DNA from 3 places in the Herbaspirillum sp. UBA812 genome. Region 2 is predicted to be linked to each of the others. Evidence: predicted binding sites of a transcription regulator. Region 2 holds the regulator's gene; each other region holds the start of a gene.

What was found. Region 2 encodes FliA, which starts transcription of late flagellar genes. Its sites were predicted from a motif close to CTAAAGTTTNNNNNNNNNNNGCCGNTA; they were not measured.
Region 1: the regulator FliA is predicted to act here: its motif matches at 2,053-2,079, upstream of motA (flagellar motor stator protein MotA).
Region 3: the regulator FliA is predicted to act here: its motif matches at 3,897-3,923, upstream of B3873_RS25040 (FlxA-like family protein).

What each region holds. Positions count from the first base shown of each region.
Region 1 covers NZ_DBIC01000167.1:5,217-12,670, forward strand. The annotation lists gene flhD (flagellar transcriptional regulator FlhD) at 1-313, shown strand, start outside; gene flhC (flagellar transcriptional regulator FlhC) at 491-1,105, shown strand; gene B3873_RS11155 (class I SAM-dependent methyltransferase) at 1,207-2,001, shown strand; gene motA (flagellar motor stator protein MotA) at 2,194-3,054, shown strand; gene motB (flagellar motor protein MotB) at 3,134-4,072, shown strand; gene B3873_RS11170 (hypothetical protein) at 4,157-4,711, shown strand; gene B3873_RS11175 (response regulator) at 4,841-5,206, shown strand; gene cheA (chemotaxis protein CheA) at 5,261-7,454, shown strand, end outside.
Region 2 covers NZ_DBIC01000069.1:4,957-12,410, forward strand. The annotation lists gene flgC (flagellar basal body rod protein FlgC) at 1-138, opposite strand, end outside; gene flgB (flagellar basal body rod protein FlgB) at 144-572, opposite strand; gene flgA (flagellar basal body P-ring formation chaperone FlgA) at 801-1,538, shown strand; gene flgM (flagellar biosynthesis anti-sigma factor FlgM) at 1,752-2,066, shown strand; gene B3873_RS04390 (flagella synthesis protein FlgN) at 2,098-2,556, shown strand; gene B3873_RS04395 (RNA polymerase sigma factor FliA) at 2,685-3,422, opposite strand; gene B3873_RS04400 (MinD/ParA family ATP-binding protein) at 3,428-4,231, opposite strand; gene flhF (flagellar biosynthesis protein FlhF) at 4,266-5,756, opposite strand; gene flhA (flagellar biosynthesis protein FlhA) at 5,753-7,454, opposite strand, start outside.
Region 3 covers NZ_DBIC01000381.1:3,010-10,463, forward strand. The annotation lists gene B3873_RS25025 (cytochrome c) at 1-956, shown strand, start outside; gene B3873_RS25030 (ABC transporter substrate-binding protein) at 1,127-1,975, shown strand; gene B3873_RS25035 (MFS transporter) at 2,067-3,437, shown strand; gene B3873_RS25040 (FlxA-like family protein) at 3,485-3,832, opposite strand; gene hppD (4-hydroxyphenylpyruvate dioxygenase) at 4,027-5,142, opposite strand; gene B3873_RS25050 (Lrp/AsnC family transcriptional regulator) at 5,290-5,808, shown strand; gene ada (bifunctional DNA-binding transcriptional regulator/O6-methylguanine-DNA methyltransferase Ada) at 5,994-7,136, shown strand; gene B3873_RS25060 (alpha/beta hydrolase) at 7,190-7,454, shown strand, end outside.

The DNA.
Region 1 (7,454 bases), on a different contig from region 2:
TACCAACGACATGATGGCGGAGATCCGCGATGCCAACCTGAGCTATCTCATGCTGGCGCAGCAAATGATCCGTTCGGACAAACCGACCGCAATCTTCCGTCTGGGTATCAGCGCCGAGATCGCCGATCTGATCGAAGGCTTGTCCAACGTGCAGATCATGAAGCTGGCGGCGACCAACATGATGTTGACCCGTTTCCGTTTCGACGACGGCGCCATCCTCGGCATGCTGACCAACTACAACAAGGACAAGAGCCTGGCGCAGTCACACGCAGCCATCCTGATGGCCTGCCAGCCCGGCGAACAAATTTCGTAAAACAACAAGACAAAAAGCATGGCCGGCGTGGCCAGGGACAGTCAACGCGCCGGAGGGGAAGACGTTCTACAGAGTTATTCAGTTTCAGTCTTGCATTCATGCCTGAAAGTTCGCCCGCCCGGGGCCGGCGAATTGGGGTCAGGCAGTTTTATTACGAAATCACCGGGGGGTTGCACCATGGCTAAAAAGAGCGTTGTGACAGAGGCGCAGGAAATTCAGTTGGCCATTGAACTGATCAATCTGGGGGCACGCCTCCAGTTGCTGGAATCGGAAACCTCGCTGTCGCGCGAGCGACTGCTGAAGCTGTACAAGGAATTGAAGGGTGTCTCGCCGCCCAAGGGCATGCTGCCGTTCTCGACGGACTGGTTCATCACCTGGCAGCCCAATATCCATTCTTCGCTGTTCATCAACATTCACCGCTACCTGATCGAGCATGCCCGCATCAGTGGCATCGAGGCCGTCATGAAGGCCTACAAGCTCTACCTGGAGCAGGTCGGCTACAACGATGCCGGCGAGCCGGTGCTGTCGCTGACCCGTGCCTGGACGCTGGTGCGCTTCTTCGAAAGCAAGATGCTCATGACCACGGCCTGCTGCAAGTGCCACGGCCACTTCGTGGTGCATCGCCTGGACCTGCATCAGGACTACCTGTGCGGCCTGTGCCACATGCCCTCGCGCGCCGGCAAGACCAAGAAGGCCAAGGATGCGGTCATCATGGGTCTGGTCGACGGTGCGATGCCGGTTGCGGCTTCCGCGCCGCTGTCCGCCGCGCCGGTGCTGGCCGCCGTGGCCTGAGCCGGAGCAGGGATGTACCGATGCCTTGCTGCTGGTGAGCAGCAGCAAGGCGGTAATGGGCCAGGGTGTTCAACCAAAAAAGAATAAGGCCGATTGCCTCGATGTCCGAACCTGAGAATCACCCCGGTGCCGGGCGCAGGCCTCTGTGGCAGGCGCCGGCCATCCAGGCCTTGCTGCTGTTCGTGCTGGGCCTGATTGGTGCCAACGTGCTGGACGTGCTGTTCCAGCGCGCCGGTCTCGCTCCTCTTTCCCCCCTCCAGACTTCCCTGCTGCATGGCGTGATCGCTGCGCTGCTGGCACGACTGCGCCGCATGGCCGCGTGGTGGTGGCTGATCCTGCTGGTGTTCCCGCTGGCGGCATTGGGCGTCGGTCAGTTGCACCTGCCGTCGTGGGTGTTCCTGGCGGTGTTCCTGTTCATGCTGGTGCTGTTCTGGTCGACCTTCCGCAGCCAGGTGCCGTTCTACCCTTCCGGGCAGAGTGCCTGGGATGCCGTGGCGGGTCTCTTGCCCGAGGGGCGGCCGATCCGTTTCATGGATATCGGCAGTGGCCTGGGCGGTGCCGTCCTGGACCTGTCGCGCCGCCGGCCCGAGAGTGAATTCACCGGCATCGAGATTGCGCCCTTGCCGTGGCTGGTGAGCCGGCTGCGGGCGGCGCTGGCGGGCAATCGCTGCCGCTTCGTGCGCGGCGACTACCTGCTGCTGGATTTTGGTGACTATGACGTGGTGTTTGCCTACCTGTCACCGGCGGCGATGGAGGCGCTGTGGCACAAGGCGCGCGCGGAAATGAAGCCGGGGACGCTGCTTCTGAGCTACGAATTCCATATCCCCGGCACCACCCCGGATGTGGTGGTCGAACCGGAGGACGGGGGCAGGGTGCTGCACGGATGGCGCATGTGACACGTTGCATGGGTAAAGACGCCCTTTACACGGGGCTGCGAGACGCGACGTATCAAGTTTGCGCGAATTCAGCCGTAAATCGAAAAGGAAGGGCGTTTTTCGGATATGTATTCCCCCATTTGCTTGACTGGAATACCTGTAATCTGACGAACGTGAAAATACACTCAACGCCACAGGGACGGGAGTAGGCACTTGTTAGTCATCATTGGATATATCGTGGTCATGGCGTCCGTCTTCGGCGGCTTTGCCATGGCAGGGGGCCACCTGGGGGCACTGTTTCAGCCGATCGAACTGCTCATGATCGGCGGTGCAGCAGGGGGCGCTTTCCTGGTCGGTAACAACAACAAGGCGATCAAGGCCACCTTGAAGGCGCTGCCCACTGTTTTCAAAGGCAGCACCTACACCAAGGCGCTGTACATGGAGCTGATGGCGCTGCTCTTCGAGATCCTCACCAAATCCCGTAAAGAGGGTTTGATGTCGATCGAAGGCGACATCGAAGAGCCGGAAAGCAGCCCCATCTTCAGCAAGTACCCTGGCGTGCTGGCGGACCATCACCTGATCGAGTTCATGACCGATTACCTGCGCCTGATGGTGTCGGGCAACATGGATGCGTTCCAGATCGAAAACCTGATGGACAACGAAATCGAGACCCACCATCACGAGGGCGAGATTCCGGTGCACTGCATCGCCAAGCTGGGCGACGGCATGCCGGCCTTCGGTATCGTGGCGGCGGTGATGGGCGTGGTGCACACCATGGAGTCGGTGGGTATCCCTCCCTCCGAGCTGGGCATGCTGATCGCGCACGCGCTGGTCGGTACCTTCCTCGGTATTCTGCTGGCCTACGGTTTCGTGGGCCCGCTCTCCAGCTTGCTGGAACAGAAGCTGCACGAATCGACCAAGATCTACCAGTGCGTCAAGGTGACGTTGCTGGCAAGCCTGAATGGCTATGCGCCGGCACTGTCGATCGAATTCGGCCGCAAGGTCCTGTTCTCGACCGAACGTCCGACCTTCCTCGAACTGGAAGAGCACGTCAAGCAGGCCAAGGGCAAGTAAGCGGTCAGCAGGCCGGCCAGGGGAGGCCGGCAGGCAGGTCGATTCACACAGACATCAGTATTGAAGCAGGAGCACAGGCATGGCCGACGAAGGTCTACGTCCCATTATCGTCAAGCGGATCAAGAAAGGCGGCGGGGGTCACCATGGTGGCGCCTGGAAGATTGCGTACGCCGACTTCGTGACCGCGATGATGGCCTTCTTCCTGCTGATGTGGCTGCTGGGATCGACCGCCAAGGGCGACCTGAACGGGATCGCCGAATACTTCAAGACGCCGCTGAAGGTGGCCATGGCCGGCGGTTCCGGCAGTGGTGATGCCAATACGGTGCTGCCCGGCGGCGGCAAGGATCTGACCCGCCAGGACGGCCAGCTGCGCAAGGGCGAGAACGATGTGGTCTCGCGCAAGCAGAACCTGAAACAGGCACAGCAGGAACTGGAGCGCGCCGAGCGCACCCGCCTGGAAGAATTGAAGTCGCGCCTGGAAAAGGCCATCGATTCCAATCCGACCTTGAAGCAGTTCAAGAACCAGCTGTTGATCGACATCACCTCGGAAGGCCTGCGCATCCAGATCGTGGACGAGAAGAACCGTCCCATGTTTGCCCTGGCCAGTGCGCAACTGCAGCCCTATACCAAGGAAATCCTGCATGAGATCGGCCGCACATTGAACGACGTGCCCAACAAGATCAGCCTGTCCGGCCACACCGATGCCACGCCTTATTCGCGCGGCGAGAAGGGCTACAGCAACTGGGAACTGTCGGCTGACCGCGCCAATGCTTCGCGCCGCGAACTCATTACCGGCGGCATGGACGAATCGAAGGTGCTGCGGGTGGTGGGCCTGTCCTCGGCGGTGCTGCTGGACAAGGAAGATCCGTTCAACCCGATCAACCGCCGCATCAGCATCATCGTCATGAACAAGAAGGCGGAAGAACTGGTGGAAAAGGATAGCGGCTCGTTGAACGTCCCCACCGATGCCAGCGATGAAGATGTGCAGCAAGGGCTGAGTGCGCCGGCCAAGAACTGATAACAGATGCCACGCCGGCGCGGGTGCGCGCGGTTTGCCAATGAAGCAGAAGTGTTCCAATTGAACAGGGGAAGAGAGCCGGATATGCCGACCAAGACCATGCTGCAGGAGCTCAAGCGCTTGTTGCTCGATACTGCCAGCGGCGGCAGCCGCCAATTGACGGAAGTGGAGTCGGACCTGGTCCAGACCAACATCCTGCTGGGCGAAGCCATCGGCAAGCTGGGCAACAGTTTCATGGAGCTGCATCGCGCGGTACAGATACAGCAATCCATCCTGGAAGGCCTGATGAACGGCAGCGGTCAGTTCGACAGCGCGAGCATTGATCAGCTCAAGGCCACCCAGGGCGAAGTCAGCCACTACGTCAACGCGGCCGTGACCGGCTTGCAGTTCCAGGACATGACCAGCCAGCTGCTGGAACGCATCGTGCGCCGCGTGATCGGCCTGCGTGAAGCGCTGGGGGTCCTGAGTGCGAACAGCTTCGAGATCGTCCCCGAGCAGGGCCAGACCGACGAAGAGGTCAAGGAATTGCTGGCCAGCACGGTGCAGGCGATTGAAGAGCGCCTCAACATGCTCGATACCGGGCTCTGGAAAGCAGTGCGCCAGACCCGCATGGAAAGTGGCGACATCGAGCTGTTCTGATCGGTGGCTGGCTGAGTGGTACAAGATTGAACTAGGTCATTCCGGCCTTGGCTGGGCGGTAGGTCGGTGGCCAAGGGTGCGGCATAATGCATACGCGCATGAGCCTTATTGAAGAAACAGGGAGTAACGATGTCCAAAACGATTCTCGCAGTAGATGATTCCGGGTCACTGCGTCAGATGGTGGTATTCAGTCTGAAAGCTGCAGGTTACAACGTGACCGAGGCGGTCGACGGGGTGGACGCGCTGGAAAAGGCCAAGACGCATACCTTCGACCTGGTCCTGACCGACCAGAACATGCCGCGCATGGACGGCCTGACGCTGATCCGCTCCCTGCGCGAGCTGACCAGTTACGCACGTGTGCCCATCCTGATGCTGACTACCGAGTTCAGCGACGAGATGAAGGCCAAGGGCAAGGCCGCCGGTGCCAATGGCTGGCTGGTCAAGCCCTTCGATCCGCAGCGCCTGACCGAGGTGGTGCGCAAGGTGATCGGCTGATCGTTTGCCGGGACAAGAAGAAGATACGTACTGCATCCAGCATGGAGCCCAGGCATGAGCATTGATATGAGCCAGTTTTTCCAGGTCTTTTTCGACGAGGCCGAGGAAGGCCTCGCGGAAATGGAAAAGCTGTTGTTGGCCGTCAATGTGGCGTCTCCCGATCCGGAGGACCTCAACGCGGTGTTTCGTGCCGCCCATTCGATCAAGGGTGGTTCGTCCACCTTCGGCCTGACCGATATTGCCGAAGTCACACACGTTCTGGAGTCGCTGCTGGATCGCATCCGCCAGGGCCAGATGAAGCTGACCTCGGAGCACGTGGATGCCTTCCTGGCCGCCAAGGATGTGCTCAAGTCCATGCTGGACGGGCACAAGCATGGTGCCGAGGTGGATCAGGACGCGGTCGGCAATGTCCGCATGCTGCTGGAGGAATTGTCCCAGGGCCGGCGTGCCTCGGCTGCGCCGAAGACGGACGCGGCGGCGCCCGCCGGCGCCGTGGTCGGACCCGGCGGCGTTAGCCGCTACCGGCTGGACATGCCGGAAATCAGCGACAAGGATGCCGAGGCCCTGGCCGACGAGCTGGCCATGTTGGGCAAGCTGGAGAAGTCCAAGTCGCCCGAGGGAAAGTGGATCTTCATCCTTGATACGGCCGAACCGATCGATGACGTGGTCGCCATCTGCGCCTTCATCGTCAACGTGGCCGATCTGAAGGTGTCGCAGGCCGTCGATCCTGCCCAGGGCAGTGACGAAGAGCGCGGTTATGGTTTCTTCGACAATTTCGTGACCCAGGAAGAGCGTGAACGCGCCCAGGGTTATGGTTTCTTCGACAACCACACCGCCATCGAAGACAAGGAACGCGAGCAGGGTTACGGCTTCTTCGCTCCCTTCGTGCCGCTGGACATCAGCGCCAAGAAAAGCGAGGGCGACGCCCATGCGAATGGCACCGCCGGCACTGGCGGCACTGGCGGTCACGGCAATGGCAACGGTAACGGCAACGGCCATCACGACGACGGCCATCTGCAGGGTGATCACGGCGGTGAAAAGAAAGCGGCCAAGGGCGCCGGCGGACAGGAATCGTCGTCGATCCGGGTCAGCATCGAAAAGGTCGATCAGCTCATCAACCTGGTCGGCGAACTGGTGATTACCCAGGCCATGATCGAGCAACGTGTTGGCAAGCTCGATCCCATGCATCACGAACATCTGCTCAACAGCGTCAGCCAGTTGAGCCGCAATACCCGCGATCTGCAGGAATCGGTGATGTCGATCCGCATGATGCCGATGGATTACGTCTTCTCGCGCTTCCCGCGCATGGTGCGCGATCTGGCGCACAAGCTGGGCAAGCAGGTCGAGTTCGTCACCCACGGCGCCGCTACCGAGCTGGACAAGGGCCTGATCGAGCGTATCGTCGATCCGCTCACCCACCTGGTGCGCAACAGCATCGACCACGGCATCGAACTGCCTGACGCGCGCCGCGCAGCGGGCAAGGGCGAGGCAGGTGTGCTGGCCTTGTCGGCCGAGCACCAGGGCGGCAACATCATCATCGAAGTCACCGACGATGGTGGCGGCCTGAACCGCGACAAGATCCTGGCCAAGGCCAAGCAGCAGGGCATGCCGGTCACCGACAGCCTGACCGATGCCGAAGTGTGGCAGCTGATCTTCGAACCCGGCTTCTCCACCGCCGAGCAGGTGACTGATGTCTCCGGGCGTGGCGTGGGCATGGACGTGGTCAAGCGCAACATCCTGGCCATGGGCGGTGCGGTGGATATCCGCTCCAGCAAGGGCTTCGGCACCACCATTTCGATCTCGCTGCCGCTGACGCTGGCGATCCTGGACGGCATGTCGATTCGCATCGGTGAAGAAGTTTACATATTGCCGCTAGGATATGTGGTTGAATCTTTGCAGCCTTTGCCGCAAGATATCAAAGAGATTTCCGGTCAGGGCCAGGTGCTGCGTGTGCGTGGTGAATATCTGCCACTGATCCCGCTTTATCAGATTTTCAACATCGAGCCTTCATTTACCGATCCTTCGCAAGGATTGGTGGTCATTTTGGAGTCAGATGGTAAAAAGGCGGCACTTTTCGTGGATGACCTGATCGGACAACAGCAAATCGTTGTGAAGAATCTGGAATCCAACTATCGAAAGGTCGCTGGCATTTCCGGAGCTACCATTCTGGGCGACGGCGGCGTTGCCCTGATTGTCGATGTGGCAGCCTTGCTGCGATCCAGCCGCCAATTGAATGACGAATCTGTAT
Region 2 (7,454 bases):
CTGCTTGGCCCTGTAGGGCGTGCCATCGGGGCTGGTCGCGCTGTCGGCGTTGGCGATGTTGCTGGCCGTGGCGTTGAGGCGCTGTGCCTGGGCGCTCATGGCCGAGCCGGCGACGTTGAAGATGTTGGAAAGAGACATGTTTATCAGCCCGGTTGGATAGCGTTCAGCATGGCCTTGATCTGGCCGTTCACGGAGGTGACGCCGGCTTCGTAGCGGATGCCGTTGTCCAGGAATTCATTGCGCTCCACATCCATATCGACCGTATTGCCGTCCACGCTGCCCTGGGCCGGCGTGCGGTACTGCAAGGCGGTGCCGCCGATGCTGCCCGGACCGTTGTCGGGCGCGGTGCCGGCCACGTGCGTGGCAGCAGTGCGCTCCAGCTGCAGCGGCGGAATCGTGTTGGACTTGCTGTCCAGCGCATTCTTGAGCGCGTCGGCAAAGTTGACGTCACGCGCCTTGTAGTTGGGCGTGTCCGCGTTGGCGATGTTGGACGCCAGCACCTGCTGGCGCTGTGACCGCAGGTTCAGCGCCATCTCGTTGAAACGGAAATAATCGTCGAGCTTAGAGACCATCAGGTCCTCCGGAAGTACCAGCGCCCCCTGTCCTGCCCGGCCGGTTGCCGGGCCACTTGCGGACTGCGCCGATGATGGAATTACGTAGGCTTGATCATACGTTCGCACCCCGAACTCTAAGGGGCGATAAAGAGAGAAAAGCCTCCCCTGTTTGCCCTTTTGACCTCGCGCGCGCGACGTACCATGAGTGCCAAGATTCGCCTATGCCCTGCGGGCAAGTTGCACAAAATGAAACACGCTTTCCGCGCCCTGCGCCGCACTTTCGCCGTCCTGTCCTTGCTGGCAGCCGGCCTGGGGGCGACTGCGCCTGCACTCGCCCAGAACGACCCCAACTCCCCCCAAAAGCAAGACTTGCAAGCCCTGCAACAAGTGGCGGAGCAATTCCTGAAAAGCCAGACCTCGGGCCTGCCCGGCAGCGTCACGGTCACCATCGATCCGGCCGATGCACGCCTGACGCTGGCGGCCTGCCTTGAACCGCAAGCCTTCATGCCCAATGGCGGCCGCCTGTTCGGCCGCACCACGGTCGGCATCAAGTGCGTGGCCCCCTCCCCCTGGACCATCTACCTGCGCGCCAATGTGCAGGTGATCTCGGATTACCTGGTCGCCGCGGTCCCGCTGGCCCAGGGCCAGACCATCAGCGCCAGCGACATCACGCGCATTCGCGGCGACATGTCGGCGCTGCCCAGCGGCGTGATCACCGAAGAATCACAGGTCATCGGCCGCGTCGCCAACATGTCGCTGCGCGCCGGTACGCCGCTGCGCCTCGACACCATCCGCAACCAGCGCGTGGTGCAGCAAGGCCAGGCGGTACGGGTCGTATCGATCGGTCCGGGCTTCCAGATTTCCACCGAAGCGCGCGCCCTGACCAATGCCAACGAAGGCCAGATGGCCCAGGCCCGGACGGCGGCCGGCCAGGTGGTGAGCGGTATTGCCAAAGCGGGCGGGATTCTGGAAATCAACTATTGAGCCGGTGGCCGCGGTTTCTCTATTGATATGAAGCAATTTCCCGCAGGGCAAGTCCCACGCGGAACGCAGCGGATCGCCCGGACAGGAATGTGAAGAAAAGTACCCGAATTCAGCTTAATTCAGGTGCGGGAATGTTAAAGTTTGCCCAGAACTGGTCGATAATCCATACGACAGGCGGGTGCGAAGCGCCCCCACCCTACAAGGAATACTGCCGTGAACGTTAACGACGCCCTCAAATCTGCTGCCCTCAACACCGAGCAGACGCAAACGCAGACCCGCAACACGACTGCCGCCAATCCTGCTGGCACCGACCCGGCCACCACAAAAGCGGCTTCGGACAGCGTGCGCTTGTCCAGCACCTATCAGGCGCTGGAAACCAAGGACACCAAAAACGGCGGTTTCAATGCCGAAAAAGTGGAAAAGCTGAAAGCGGCCATCGCCAACGGCACTTTCCAGATCGATGCCGACAAGATCGCCGACGGCGTGATCGATACTGTCAAGAATCTCATCAGCGCCCGCCCGGCCTGATTCCCGTTTTACCGCTCAGAGGATCTTTCGCATGAATCCGGCCAGCAACCTGTCCCTGGAACACGCCGCGCTGTCGCGCCTGGTGGAAAAACTGAGCCAGGAACAGGCACTGCTGGCGGAAGCCACCGCCGAAGGCCTGACCGACATCATTACCGAAAAGGCCGCCATCGTTGCTGAAATGTCCACGCTGGCCGGCAACCGCCACGCGCTGCTGGGCAGCCTCGGCTACAGTGCAGATGAAAGCGGCATGCAACAGTGGATGAATGAGCAAGCCAGCGACGCTGACCGCGAGATCTGGGCCAGCCTGTTCGAGCTGGCGCAGGACGCCAAGGAACTGAACCGCGTCAACGGCCTGCTGATCGGCAAGAAGCTCTCCATCAACCAGAGCGCCCTGACCATCCTGCAAGGCAAGACCGGCACCGGCAATTTCTATGGCCCGGATGGCCAGAACAGCATCCGGTCCTCGGGACGCCGTCTGGGCGTGGTATAAGTTTCAGCCGCTTCCCGCTCACGGAAGCACAGCAAGATCGCATCAACAAAAAGCCCGGCATTTGCCGGGCTTTGTCGTTAACGCGTCCTGCGTCCTCTCTCGGATCTGCGCCCTGAAGGCAGGCAGCCTCAGGCCACCCCGCTCCAGGAATGCTCGCGCAGATAGGAACGCATGCGCGAGATCGCCTGGCTGTGCAACTGGCACACGCGCGATTCGGAAACGCCCATGACGGCGCCGATTTCCTTGAGGTTCATTTCCTGCTCGTAGTACAGCGCCATCAGGATCTGCTCACGCTCGGGCAAGGCCTTGATGGAATCCACCACGGCTTCGCGGAAACCGCCATTGATCAGGCTCTGCAGCGGATCATCCTCGCCGTCGCCGGTCTGGTAGCGGTCCAGGAAGTGTTCGTGGCCGCCCTCGTCGTCGTGAAAATCTTCGTAATAGATCAACTGGTGGCCGCCGCAGTCGGTCAGCAGCGACTGATACTCGGCCAGGCTGATCTTCATGTGCTGCGCCACTTCCGCTTCTTGCGGCTGACGGCCCAGTTGCTGCAGCAGGGACTGCATGGCTTCTTCCACCTTGCGCGCATTCTGGCGGATGCTGCGCGGCAGCCAGTCGCTGCTGCGCAGCTCATCCAGCATGGCACCACGGATACGCTGCACGGCGTAGGTCTCGAACTGCGCGCCATGGGTTTCCTCGTAGCGGTTGACGGCGTCGAGCAAGCCCATCATGCCGGCCTGGATCAGGTCGTCCACCTCTACGCTGGGGGGCAGCTTGGCCTTGAGCTGATGCGCCAGTTTCTTGACCAGCGGCGCATGCTGCTCCAGCACGTCGTTCTTGCCCTTTTTTCCCTTGACGTTATACATGCACGTCACACTCCCAGACTGGCGCCGTCGGTGGCCATCCCGTAGCTGCTGCGAGCCGCATCCGGACCGGCCGTGAAGCGCTTGGACAGGCGCTGGAAAGCCAGCGCGGCACCAGCGAAGGGAAACACGTCCATCACCGCCCGCCCCTGTCCGGTGGCGCGGCGAATATGGTCATCCGCCGGAATCGCGCCGATGAAATTGAGCTGCGCCGCCAGGTAGCGGCTGGCCGCTTGGGCCATGTTGGCGTAGACGGTACGGGCTTCGGCTTCGGTGGCATCGTTGACGATGAGACTGAAAGGACGACGACCGATGCGGTCGCTCAGGCTCTTGAGGAGCACATAGGCCGCCTTGATCGAAGACGCCGTAGTCGAGACCTGGATCACGATCTCACCCATTTCCATGGTCGGCACCGGCAGCGACAGGTCACGTGCCAGCACGCCATTGACCAGTGTGATCTCGGCCTGCTCGATGAGGCTGTCGAAGATCTCCGCCAGACGGCCGGCATGCGGATCGGTCGCCGAGGGCACGCTGCGGCGGGCGATGCGCGCCATCGAAAAACCTTCCGGCAGGAGCCGTGTGGCTTCCGCCATCGGACGCTCCATGCGCGCCACTTCCTGCAGGGTCGCCACGTCGTGACGCAGGCCGATGCGGGTCAGCAGACCCGTTGTGGCAACGTCGCCATCCACCACCAGCACGCTGTGCTTGGCCTGTGACAGTGACGCAGCCAGATTGATGAGCATGGCACTCTTCTCTTCCTCACCCAGCACCGAGAAGAAGGTGAACAGCCTGGGCACCGGACGCTCCAGCATCCGGCGCAGCCCTGCTGCCTGGTCGATATCGTAACTAGCCAAAGCTCACCTCACGCAGTCCCCGGTCATTCATGGACATGGCAGTAGGACCGATCACGCCCGGCAACTCACCCTCCTGGAATTCGAAAGGGGCGGTTTCGCGCTTCTGCTTGAAGGCACGGTCGGCCAGGTAGAGCTTGTTGGCCACATGCAGGTCTTCCGGCACGCGCTGGCCATTGGCCACGTAATGCAGGTTGAGCTTGTGGCGGATCACCACATCCAGCACGTTGCCGATGGTGGCGGCTTCGTCCAGCTTGGTGATGATGCAGCCGGCCAGCCCGGAGCTGGAATAGGCATGTACCACTTCATTGAGCGTACCGCCGGTGGCGGTGGCATTCAGGCACAGCAGGCGCTTGATGTCCACGCCGGCGCCGGCCAGCATGGCGTCCTGCTCGGCCACCATCTGGTCGCGCTGGCCGACACCGGCGGTGTCGATCAGCACGGTGTGCTTGCCCTTGAGCTCTTCCAGGGCGATGCGCAGGTCGGTCTCATCCTTGACCGAGTGCACCATCACGCCGAGGATCTTGCCGTAGATGCGCAGTTGTTCGTAACCACCGATACGGTAGCCGTCGGTCGTGATCAGGGCCAGCTTGCCGGAGCCGTGGCGCATCACGCAGCGCGCCGCCAGCTTGGCGGTGGTGGTGGTCTTGCCCACGCCAGTGGGGCCGACCAGGGCGAAGACGCCGCCGTTTTCCAGCAGTTCGTTTTCGTTGGCCAGGGTATTGAGATTGCGCGCCAGCACCGACTTGACCCAGAACATGATGTCCTGCGACTTGGAGTTGGCAGGCAGGTTTTCGGTGATCAGGCGCGACAGGCTGGCCGAGAAGCCGGCCGCCAGCATTTCCTTCAGCACCACGCCCTTGAGCGGATCGCGTTTCTGCGTACCGCCCCAGGAAATCTCGGCCAGCTGGGTTTCCAGCACGCCGCGCATGGAGCGGATCTCGCTCATGACTTCGGAAAGGATTTCGTCGTAGTCCTTGCCATCGAATTCAGGCAGGGCCGAACGTGGACGCTGGTCATGTTCACCGGATTCCTGCGCCTGCTGGGCCGAGGCCGGACGGCCACCGGCCGCCTGCTCCGCACGGCGGCTGCGCCAGACGCGGGCATCGCTGGCCGGAGCAGCTTCCACCGGGCGCGCAGGCGCGCGGCCGTGGGCCGGCTGGTCCAGCAATGGCGCATTCTCGGGGCGCGCGGCGCGGGCCGGCTGCTGGGCCAGCGGCGACGACAGCAGCGCCGGACGCTTGGCCTGCTGTGCGTTCGGCGCACCGGACTGCTGCTGCAGCGAGGCCGCCTGCGGGCGAGCATTGGGGTCGCGCGCGCCGGTCGGGGCCACCAGGGTGGTCATGTCCTCGTTGGCCATGGCCAGGATCTCCACCCCGTCAGGAATATTGCGGTTGGAGAGAATGACGGCATCCGGGCCAAGCGCCTCGCGCACCTGACGCCAGGCCTCGCGAGAAGAATTGGCGATAAATTTCTTGACGTTCATGCTTGCCCTCCAACTAGGCTGGTAACTTTAATCGTTTTCGACTCGGGTACTTCAGCGTGCGACAGCACGCGCAACTGCGGCATGGCGCGGCGCAGGAAGCGCGCCAGCAAGGTCCGCAGCGGTGCGCCGACCAGCAGCACGGGCGACAGCCCCATCTGCTCCTGGCGCTGCGCCGCCATTTCGGTCTGCTGCACCAGCGAATCGGCCAGGCCCGGCTCGATGCCGCCGGTGTCGCCACTGGCCTGCAGTGCCTGCATGAGCAGGCGTTCGAGCTTGGAATCGAGGGCCATGACGGCCAGCTCGCTCTCGCCCGGGAAAATCTGTTGCACGATGGCGCGTCCCAGCGCAATCCGTACAATCGCCGTCAGGTCGGTCGGATCCTGAATGCGGGCGGCGTGTTCGGCCAATGTTTCGATGATAGTGCGCATATCGCGGATATGCACGCCTTCCAGCAAGAGGTTCTGCAAGACCTTCTGCAGCGTGCCCAGCGGCAGCATCTTGGGCACCAGGTCTTCCACCAGCTTGGGGGCTTCCTTGGCCAGGTGATCCAGCAGGCTCTGCACTTCCTGGCGGCCCAGCAGTTCGGCCGCGTGCGTGGTGATGAGGTGATTCAGGTGCGTCGCCACCACGGTACCGGCATCGACCACGGTGTAACCCATGGTGGAAGCCTGTTCGCGCAGGCTGCTGTCGATCCACACGGCCGGCAGGCCGAAAGCGGGATCGGAGGTCATCATCCCTGGCAGCGGACCAGTCACCATGCCCGGATTGATGGCCAGGTACTGGCCGGCATGCGCCTCGCCGTTGCCCACTTCCACACCCTTCAGGGTGATGCGGTAGGCCGACGGCTTCAGTTCCAGGTTGTCGCGGATGTGAATCGGCGGCGACAGGAAACCGACTTCCTGGGCGAATTTCTTGCGGATGCCCTTGATGCGCTTGAGCAGTTCGCCACCCTGCCCCTTGTCCACCAGCGGGATGAGACGATAGCCGACTTCCAGGCCCAGCGTGTCGACCGGCATGACGTCGTTCCAGGTCGCCTCTTCCGCTTCCGAGGGCGCAGCTGCGGCGGCAGCGGCCTGCGGAGTGGCCGCGGCGGCTTCGGCCTTGGCCGTTTGCACCCGCTTGCTGATGGCGTAGGCACCGCCGGCCATGGCCGCAGCCAGCAGCAGGAAGGCGATGTGCGGCATGCCCGGGATCAGGCCCATGCCGCCGATGATGACGGCGGTAATGTAGAGCACTTCCGGCTTGGCGAAGAGCTGGTTGATCAGCTGCCCGCCGACGTCCTGGTCGTTGGCCACGCGCGAGACCACCACACCGGCGGCGGTCGAGATGATCAGCGAAGGGATCTGCGCCACCAGGCCGTCACCGATGGCCAGCAGCGTGTAGTTCTTCAGCGCGGCATCGAAGGCCAGGTCGTGCTGCACCATGCCCACCACCAAACCGCCGACGATGTTGACCACTGTGACGATGATGCCGGCCACGGCATCGCCGCGCACGTACTTGGAGGCACCGTCCATGGCCCCGTAGAACTCGGATTCCTGCGCCACTTCCTTGCGGCGGGCGCGGGCTTCGGGTTCACCGATCATGCCGGCGTTGAGGTCGGCGTCGATCGCCATCTGCTTGCCGGGCATGGCGTCCAGGGTGAAGCGCGCGCCCACTTCGGCGATACGGCCGGCACCCTTGGTCACCACCATGAAGTTG
Region 3 (7,454 bases), on a different contig from region 2:
CTCCGCCGGCGACGGCGCTGCCGTTCCCGTTCAACATCCGCATGTCGATGAAGGCGTGGAACTGGCTGTTCCTGGACACCAAGCCCTTTGAGCCCGACCCGGCGCAATCGGCGCAGTGGAATCGCGGGGCCTACCTGGTGCAGGGCCTGGCCCACTGCAGCACCTGCCACACGCCGCGCAATGTGCTCATGGCCGAGCAACTGGAGCGCCGCCTGCAAGGGGCCTCGCTCGGCACCTGGTACGCGCCCGACATCAGCCCCTCTGCCTTGCAGGCCAAGCCGGCCTGGACCCGCGCCATGCTGGCCGACTACCTGGCCAGCGGCCACGCCGCCAATGGGGCCACCGCCGGCGGACCGATGCTGGAAGCCATCGAAAAGAGTTTCTCGCGCATGACCCGTGAGGATCTGGATGCAATGGCCACCTATCTGCTGCCGGCCAGTCCGGTCGCGGCTGCTCCGGCGTCCGCGACTGCGCCGCCTGCTGCCGTCCATGCGCTGACCCCGGTGCAGGGCGACGATACGCCCCAGGCGTTGGCCGCCATGAGTGTGGGTGCACGTGTCTATATGAACAATTGTGCCTCCTGCCACAACACCGGCGGGCAGGGCCTCAATGGCCTGCCATCCCTGCAGCAGCATCCGCTGCTGCGCCAGCCCAATGCCGACAACGTGGCCATGGCCATCCTCGAAGGCGTGCTGCCGGAGCACGGACAAGGCATGATCGGCTTTGCCCATACCTTGAACGATGGCGAGATTGCGGCGGTGACCAACTACCTGATGCAGGATCTGGGTGGCAGCAAGGTCAGCATCAGCGCCGAGCGCGTCAAAGCCTTGCGGGCCGGCGGTGAGCCCTCGCCGCTGTTGTGGGTGGCGCGCGGCGGCATGGTGCTGCTGGTGCTGGTCCTGCTGGGCGTGGCGGTCTGGTGGCGTCGTCGCAGCAAGTCAGGCAGGGCTGGCTGACGCCCTTGGAAAGACCTTCCAACGCGCCTGACATGTCATACCAGATGCCGCCCGCTTGCTCCGGGCGGCTCTTTTTTTGTGCTGCGTGGCGGCTTTTGCGTGGCAATGGTCTGCTGCGAGTGACATTCGGGATTGTTTCGGGCTATCCTCGACATTCGATGAGGAAAAGCATGAAAAAGATTTCGCAGCACCTGAAGCAACTGGGCATGGGCAGCCTGCTGCTGGCCAGCGCCTGGATGATTCCCGCTGCGGCACACGCGGACCGGCTCGGCGAGATCCAGGAGCGTGGCTCGCTGATCTGCGCCACGCTGGCCAGCAATGAGCCGCTGGGTTTCCCCGATCCGCAGAGCGGCCAGATCGTCGGTTTCGATGTGGACATGTGCAGTGCCATCGCCGCCAAGCTGGGCGTCAAGATGCGACAGCGCAGTTTGACCGTGGAAGCCCGTCTGCCGGCGCTGATCCAGGGCGAGGTTGACCTGGTCTCGGGCGCACTGGGCTATACCCGCGAGCGGGCGCGCCAGATCGATTTCACGGCTTCGCATTACCAGACGCCGATCAAGCTGCTCGTGTACAGCGATTCCGGACTGAATCTGGTATCCGACCTGGAAGGCAAGCGCATCAGCGCCAATCGCGGTTCCACCCCGGAGCAGGCGGTGCGGCGCGTACTGCGCAAGGCCACCTTGCTGACTTTCCCTGAGACCCCGCAAACCTTCCTGGCTATGGCCCAGCGGCAGGTCGATGCCATGGCCGTGGCCATGCCCTCGGGGATCCGCTTCGTCAACGAATCGGGCGGACGCTTCCGCTTCGTCGAAGGCGCACTGGCCTGGGAGCCGACGGCGCTGGGCGTCAAGAAGGGCGAGCACCGACTGCTGGACGCCGTCAACAAGGCGCTGGCCGCGCTGGAAAAGGACGGCGAGATCGACGCCATGTGGATCAAGTGGTTCGGTCCCAAGACCAAGTTCAATATTCCCCGCGACAAGAAGCTCACGCCCATTTCGGCATTCCGCCACGCGGGCTGACGGCATCATCCGATCCGGGCGCTGCGGCGTCCGTTTCCTTTTTTGGTTTTCCTCGCGCACGGACAGCGCAACAGAGCGATAGAGCAGGTTCATGGCAGTCACTTCCGCATCGTCTTCCACTTCCCCCGATCATGATGGCCTGCCGCCGCGCCAGCGGCTGCTGGCCATTGCCACGGTGGTGCTGGGCCTGAGCATCGCGGTGCTCGACGGCTCCATCGCCAATCTGGCGTTGCCGGTCATGGCCACCGACCTGAAAGCCAGCGATGCCGATGCCATCTGGGTCATCAACAGCTACCAGATCGCCATGGCGGTGTGCCTGCTGCCGCTGGCCTCGCTGGGCGAAGTGATCGGCTACCGGCGCGTCTATCTGGGTGGCTTGTTCCTGTTCACCCTGGCCTCGCTGGCCTGCGCGGCCAGCGGCGACATGCTGCAACTGAGCCTGGCGCGGGTGCTGCAGGGGCTGGGGGCGGCCGGCATCCTGTCGGTCAATACCGCGCTGATCCGCTTCATCTATCCGGCCCGGCAGCTGGGCCGGGCCATCGGCTACAACGCGCTGGTGGCCGGGACCGGCAATGCGCTGGGGCCCACCGTGGCCGGGGTCATCCTGCATCTGGGCTCATGGCACTGGCTGTTCCTCATCAACATCCCGCTCGGACTGGCGGCGTTGGCCGTGGGCAGCCGCGCCTTGCCGTTCAATCCCTTGTCGGCCCGCCGTTTCGATCGCCAGTCGGCACTGCTGTGCATGGCCTTCATCGGCTTGCTGCTCTACACCATCGATGCCATCGGCCACCTGCAGGGCGGCTGGGTGGTGGCGGGCTGCGCGCTGCTGACCGCCATCAGCCTGGCATTGCTGCTCAAACTGCAGTCGCCGAGCGCGCCCATGCTGCCGCTGGACCTGCTGCGCATCCCCTTGTTTGCCTTGTCGATCGGGACCTCGTTCTGCTCCTTTGCAGCGCAGATGGCGGTTTTCGTCATGTTGCCCTTCATGCTGCAGAATCATCTCGGTATGGGCGCCGCGCGCGCGGGCATGCTGTTGACGGCCTGGCCGGTGGCCGTGGCGCTGACCGGGGTGGTGGCCGGCAAGCTGTCGGACCGCGTCGCTGCGGGTTTGCTGGGGGGGATCGGGCTGGCCGTGATGTGCCTGGGATTGCTGGCCTTGCTGGCGGTGGACCGCAGCACGCCGGATGGCCTGATGCTGTCCATGTTTGCGGTGTGCGGTATCGGCTTCGGACTGTTCCAGTCGCCCAACAACCGCACCATGATCAGTGCCGCGCCGCGTGAACGGACCGGCGGAGCCAGCGGCATGCTGGGCACGGCACGCCTGACCGGGCAGACCGTGGGGGCGTCGGTGGTGGCGATGCTGATGGGGTTCTCGGGCTCGCCGTATGCGCTGGTCCTGTGCTTTGCCGCCGCCCTGGCGGGCGCGGCCAGCCTGGTCAGCCTGTCGCGGCTGCGTTATTGAGCGGGAGGACCGGGCAGGGCAGGGCGTTGAGACCGGGCTTGCCGGGCTTACAGCGCCGGTGCCACCGTCTCGCCATGCGCATGCTGGTGCGCCGCATGAGCCGCCACGGAGAGCGCCATGCTGAGATAGTTTTCGCTGCGGCGGCGCTGCTGCGCCTGCTGCTGTTCCAGCGCAAACAATTGCTGGTAGAGATTGCGGATCTGCTGCTGCAGCAACTGGCGCTGCTGCTTGCCATCCCGGTTGCCCGGGAAACGCGCCAGGGACTGCGCCTGCTGCTGCAGGAGCAGGATGCGGTGGCTCAATTGCGCCACCAGCTCGGCGGGGTCATGGTCCAGCGTGTCTGCCACTGCGACTTCAGCGTGGGCAGGTTGTTCTTGTTCATACGCGACGTTCATGCGAACTCCAGCCCACAGGGGCGCAAGGATTGCAAGGGGACTGCGATAGTGCCTTCGCTTTGTTTTACGGCAGCCACGCGGACATCTTGAGCCACGGAAAGTAAAAAAAGTAAAAGGCGCAGTCCCCGTCAGGGGGCTGCGCCTTTGACATGCGGGCGGCCTCAGGGCGGCCCGCAGTGGCTGCGGTCAGGGGATCAGATCACGCCACGGCGCATCTGGTCCAGCTCGATGGATTCGAACAGGGCCTTGAAATTGCCTTCGCCGAAGCCGTCATTGCCCTTGCGCTGGATGATTTCATAGAACACCGGCCCGATCAGGTTCTGCGTGAAGATCTGCAGCAGCAGGCCCTGACCATCGGTGGGCGCGCCGTCGATCAGGATCTTCAGTTCACGCAAGGCAGCCAGGTCTTCGCCATGGCCGGGGATGCGGCGTTCCACCAGGTCATAGTAGGTGGCGATGGTGTCCTGCAGCGGCACGCCGCGGGCGTAGAGGGCACGCACGGTCTGGTAGATGTCGTCGGTGCCCAGGGCGATGTGCTGGATGCCTTCGCCGTTGTACTGCTTGATGAATTCCTCGATCTGCGACTTGTCGTCGGCACTCTCGTTGATGGGGATGCGGATCTTGCCGCAGGGGCTGGTCATGGCGCGCGAACGCAGGCCGGTGACCTTGCCCTCGATGTCGAAATACTTGATCTCGCGGAAATTGAACAGGCGCGTATAGAACGACGACCAGGTGTCCATCGCGCCGCGCATGACGTTGTGGGTCAGGTGGTCGATGTAGGTCAGGCCCACGCCCTTGGGATTGCGCTCCACGTCCGGGAAGAACTGGAAGTCGACGTCATAGATGGAGCCATTGTCGCCATAGCGGTCCACCAGATAGAGCAGCGAGCCGCCGATGCCGCGAATGGCAGGAATGTTCAGTTCCATCGGGCCCAGCTTGGCTTCTACGCCTTCGGCACCGAGCTCGAGTGCACGTTTGTACACATGGGCCGCATCCTTGACGCGGAAGGCCATGGCGTTCACCGAGGCCCCGTGCACCTGGGCGAAGGCGGCGGCATTGCTGCCGGGTTCGCCGTTGAGGATGAAGTTGATCTGGCCCTGGCGATACAGGGTGACATTCTTGGAGCGGTGGCGCGCCACGGCGGTGAAGCCCATCAGCTCCAGCACGGCGGCAATGCCGGCCGGATCGGCGGCGGTGTACTCGACGAACTCGAAGCCGTCGGTGCCCATGGGATTGTCGAACAGGTCGCCGCTGGCGCGGACAGGGGAGTTGGCGGCTGCGGTGGCGAACTGGGTGTCTGCGTGGCCCATCTGGTGTCTCCTCGTGTGGGGAGGGCCGGCAAGCGCGGCCCATGCGAGGAGTTTATTGCGTCAAGACTGCAATTTGTGATTGTTTTTTGCGCGATATATTAGATAATATGCACAAATAATTCTTAAATATGAACTTTGGAGAGACAAATGAGCATCATCAACGTGGACCGCTACGACCTGGCCTTGCTGACCGAGCTGCAGCGAGATGGCCATATTACCAATAGCGCCCTCGGTCTGAAAGTCCACCTGTCCACTTCGCAGATCAGCCGCCGCGTGCAGCGGCTGGAGGAAGCCCATGTCATCGAACGCTACACCGCCGTGCTGGACCCGGCCGTGGTCGGTCTGGGCGTGACCGCGTTCACCACCGTGACCCTGGACCGCCAGGGAGAGACCCGTGGCGAACTCTTCGAGAAGGCCGTGGAAACGATGCCGGAAGTGACCGAATGTTTCTCCGTCACGGGCGAGGGCGATTATATCCTGCGCATCGTGGCCCCCGACCTGGCCGCCTTCTCCGAATTCATGATGACGCGCTTGCTGCGCCTGCCGGGCGTGACCAACGTCAAGTCCAACATCACCCTCAAAAAGGTCAAGCAGTCCCATGAACTGCCGCTGGAACATGTGATGCAGCCGGTGAAGTCGCGCCAGCGCATCCGCTTCTCGCAGTGAGGCTTCAAAAAGCATGATGCCGTTATTCAATGATTGGACGCCTCAATCATTGAATAATCGAATGATGCTTTTTATCAGGCTTTTCTCCACCTCTGATCCGGCTCAGGAATTCAAAAGCAATCGCCGGAGTGCCGCCCCGTCAGCGCAGGCCTAGAATCAGTGGCATCCGATTCCGGGAGCGCTACATGCTGACCATGACTTCTTCTCCTCTGCCGACTAGCTCCACTGCCTCCGCCGCCGACGTCAACGGACTCGACCCCGACACCTGCTGGCAAGCCGTGCAGCAGCGCGATGCGTCTTTCGATGGCCGGTTCTGGTATGCGGTGCGCACCACCGGCGTGTACTGCAGGCCCTCCTGCGGGGCACGCACACCCTTGCGCAAGAACGTGGCCTTCCACGCCAGCTGCGCTGCGGCCGAAGCGGCTGGCTTTCGTCCATGCCAGCGCTGCAAGCCGGACCAGCCGCCCTTGCACGAGCGCCAGGCACAGGCCATCGCGCAAGCCTGCCGCCTGATCGCGCAGGCCGAGGAACAGCCCGACACGGCCACGCTGGCGCAGGCCGCGGGCTTGAGCCGTCATCATTTTCATCGGGTCTTCAAGCAGCACACCGGCCTCACTCCCAAGGCCTATGCCGATGCCCATCGCGCCGGCCGCCTGCGCGCGCAACTCGGCGGCAGTGCCAGCGTGACCGAGACGCTCTATGACGTCGGCTTCCATTCCAGTGGCCGCTTCTATGCGCAAAGCGCGGCGCAACTGGGCATGAAGCCGGCGACCTATCGTCGCGGCGGCCGCGGCGAGAAAATCCGCTTCGCCGTTGCGCAATGCTGGCTGGGCGCCTTGCTGGTGGCGGCTACGGAGCAGGGCATCTGCGCGCTCACCTTGGGCAGCGAGCCGGAGGAGTTGCTGCGGCAACTGCAGGATCGTTTCCCCCATGCCGATCTCGCCCCCGGCGATGCCGCCTTCGAGCAGACGCTGGCGCAAGTACTGACCGCGCTGGACGATCCGCGACAGGGTGCCGCCTTGCCACTGGACGTGCGCGGTACCGCCTTCCAGCAGCGTGTGTGGCAGGCACTGCGCGCAGTGCCGCCCGGGGTCACCTTGACCTATGCCGAACTGGCTGCGCGCATCGGCCAGCCTGCAGCGGTGCGGGCGGTCGCCAATGCCTGTGCGCGCAACGAGATCGCCGTGCTCATTCCCTGCCATCGCATCGTCCGGCTCGATGGCGCGCCCTCCGGCTATCGCTGGGGCATCGCGCGCAAGAGCGCCTTGCTGGCGCGCGAGGCCGAGGGCAGGGAAGACGCCGCCAGCCCGAAAGACCAGCGCGCCTGAAGCCTTTGCCCTGCGCGGCTACAATAGGCCTTCCTTCATCGCTGGAGTTGCGCATGCATGTTCTTGGCAAGGCTGGTCTCGCATTCGCGGGCGCGGTACTGATCCTGGGTGGTGTGGTCGCCTGTTCGCCGCTGTCGGCCATCAATGCCGTCACGCCCGCTTCCTCCTACGTCAAGACCGAAGGGGTGGCCTACGCCAACACCGATAACCCGCGTCAAAAGCTGGACATCTATCGTCCCGCCAACGCCCCGGCCACCGCCTCCGGCCCGGGCTTGCCGGTGGTGGTGTTCTTCTATGGCGGCAGCTGGAACGAGGGCA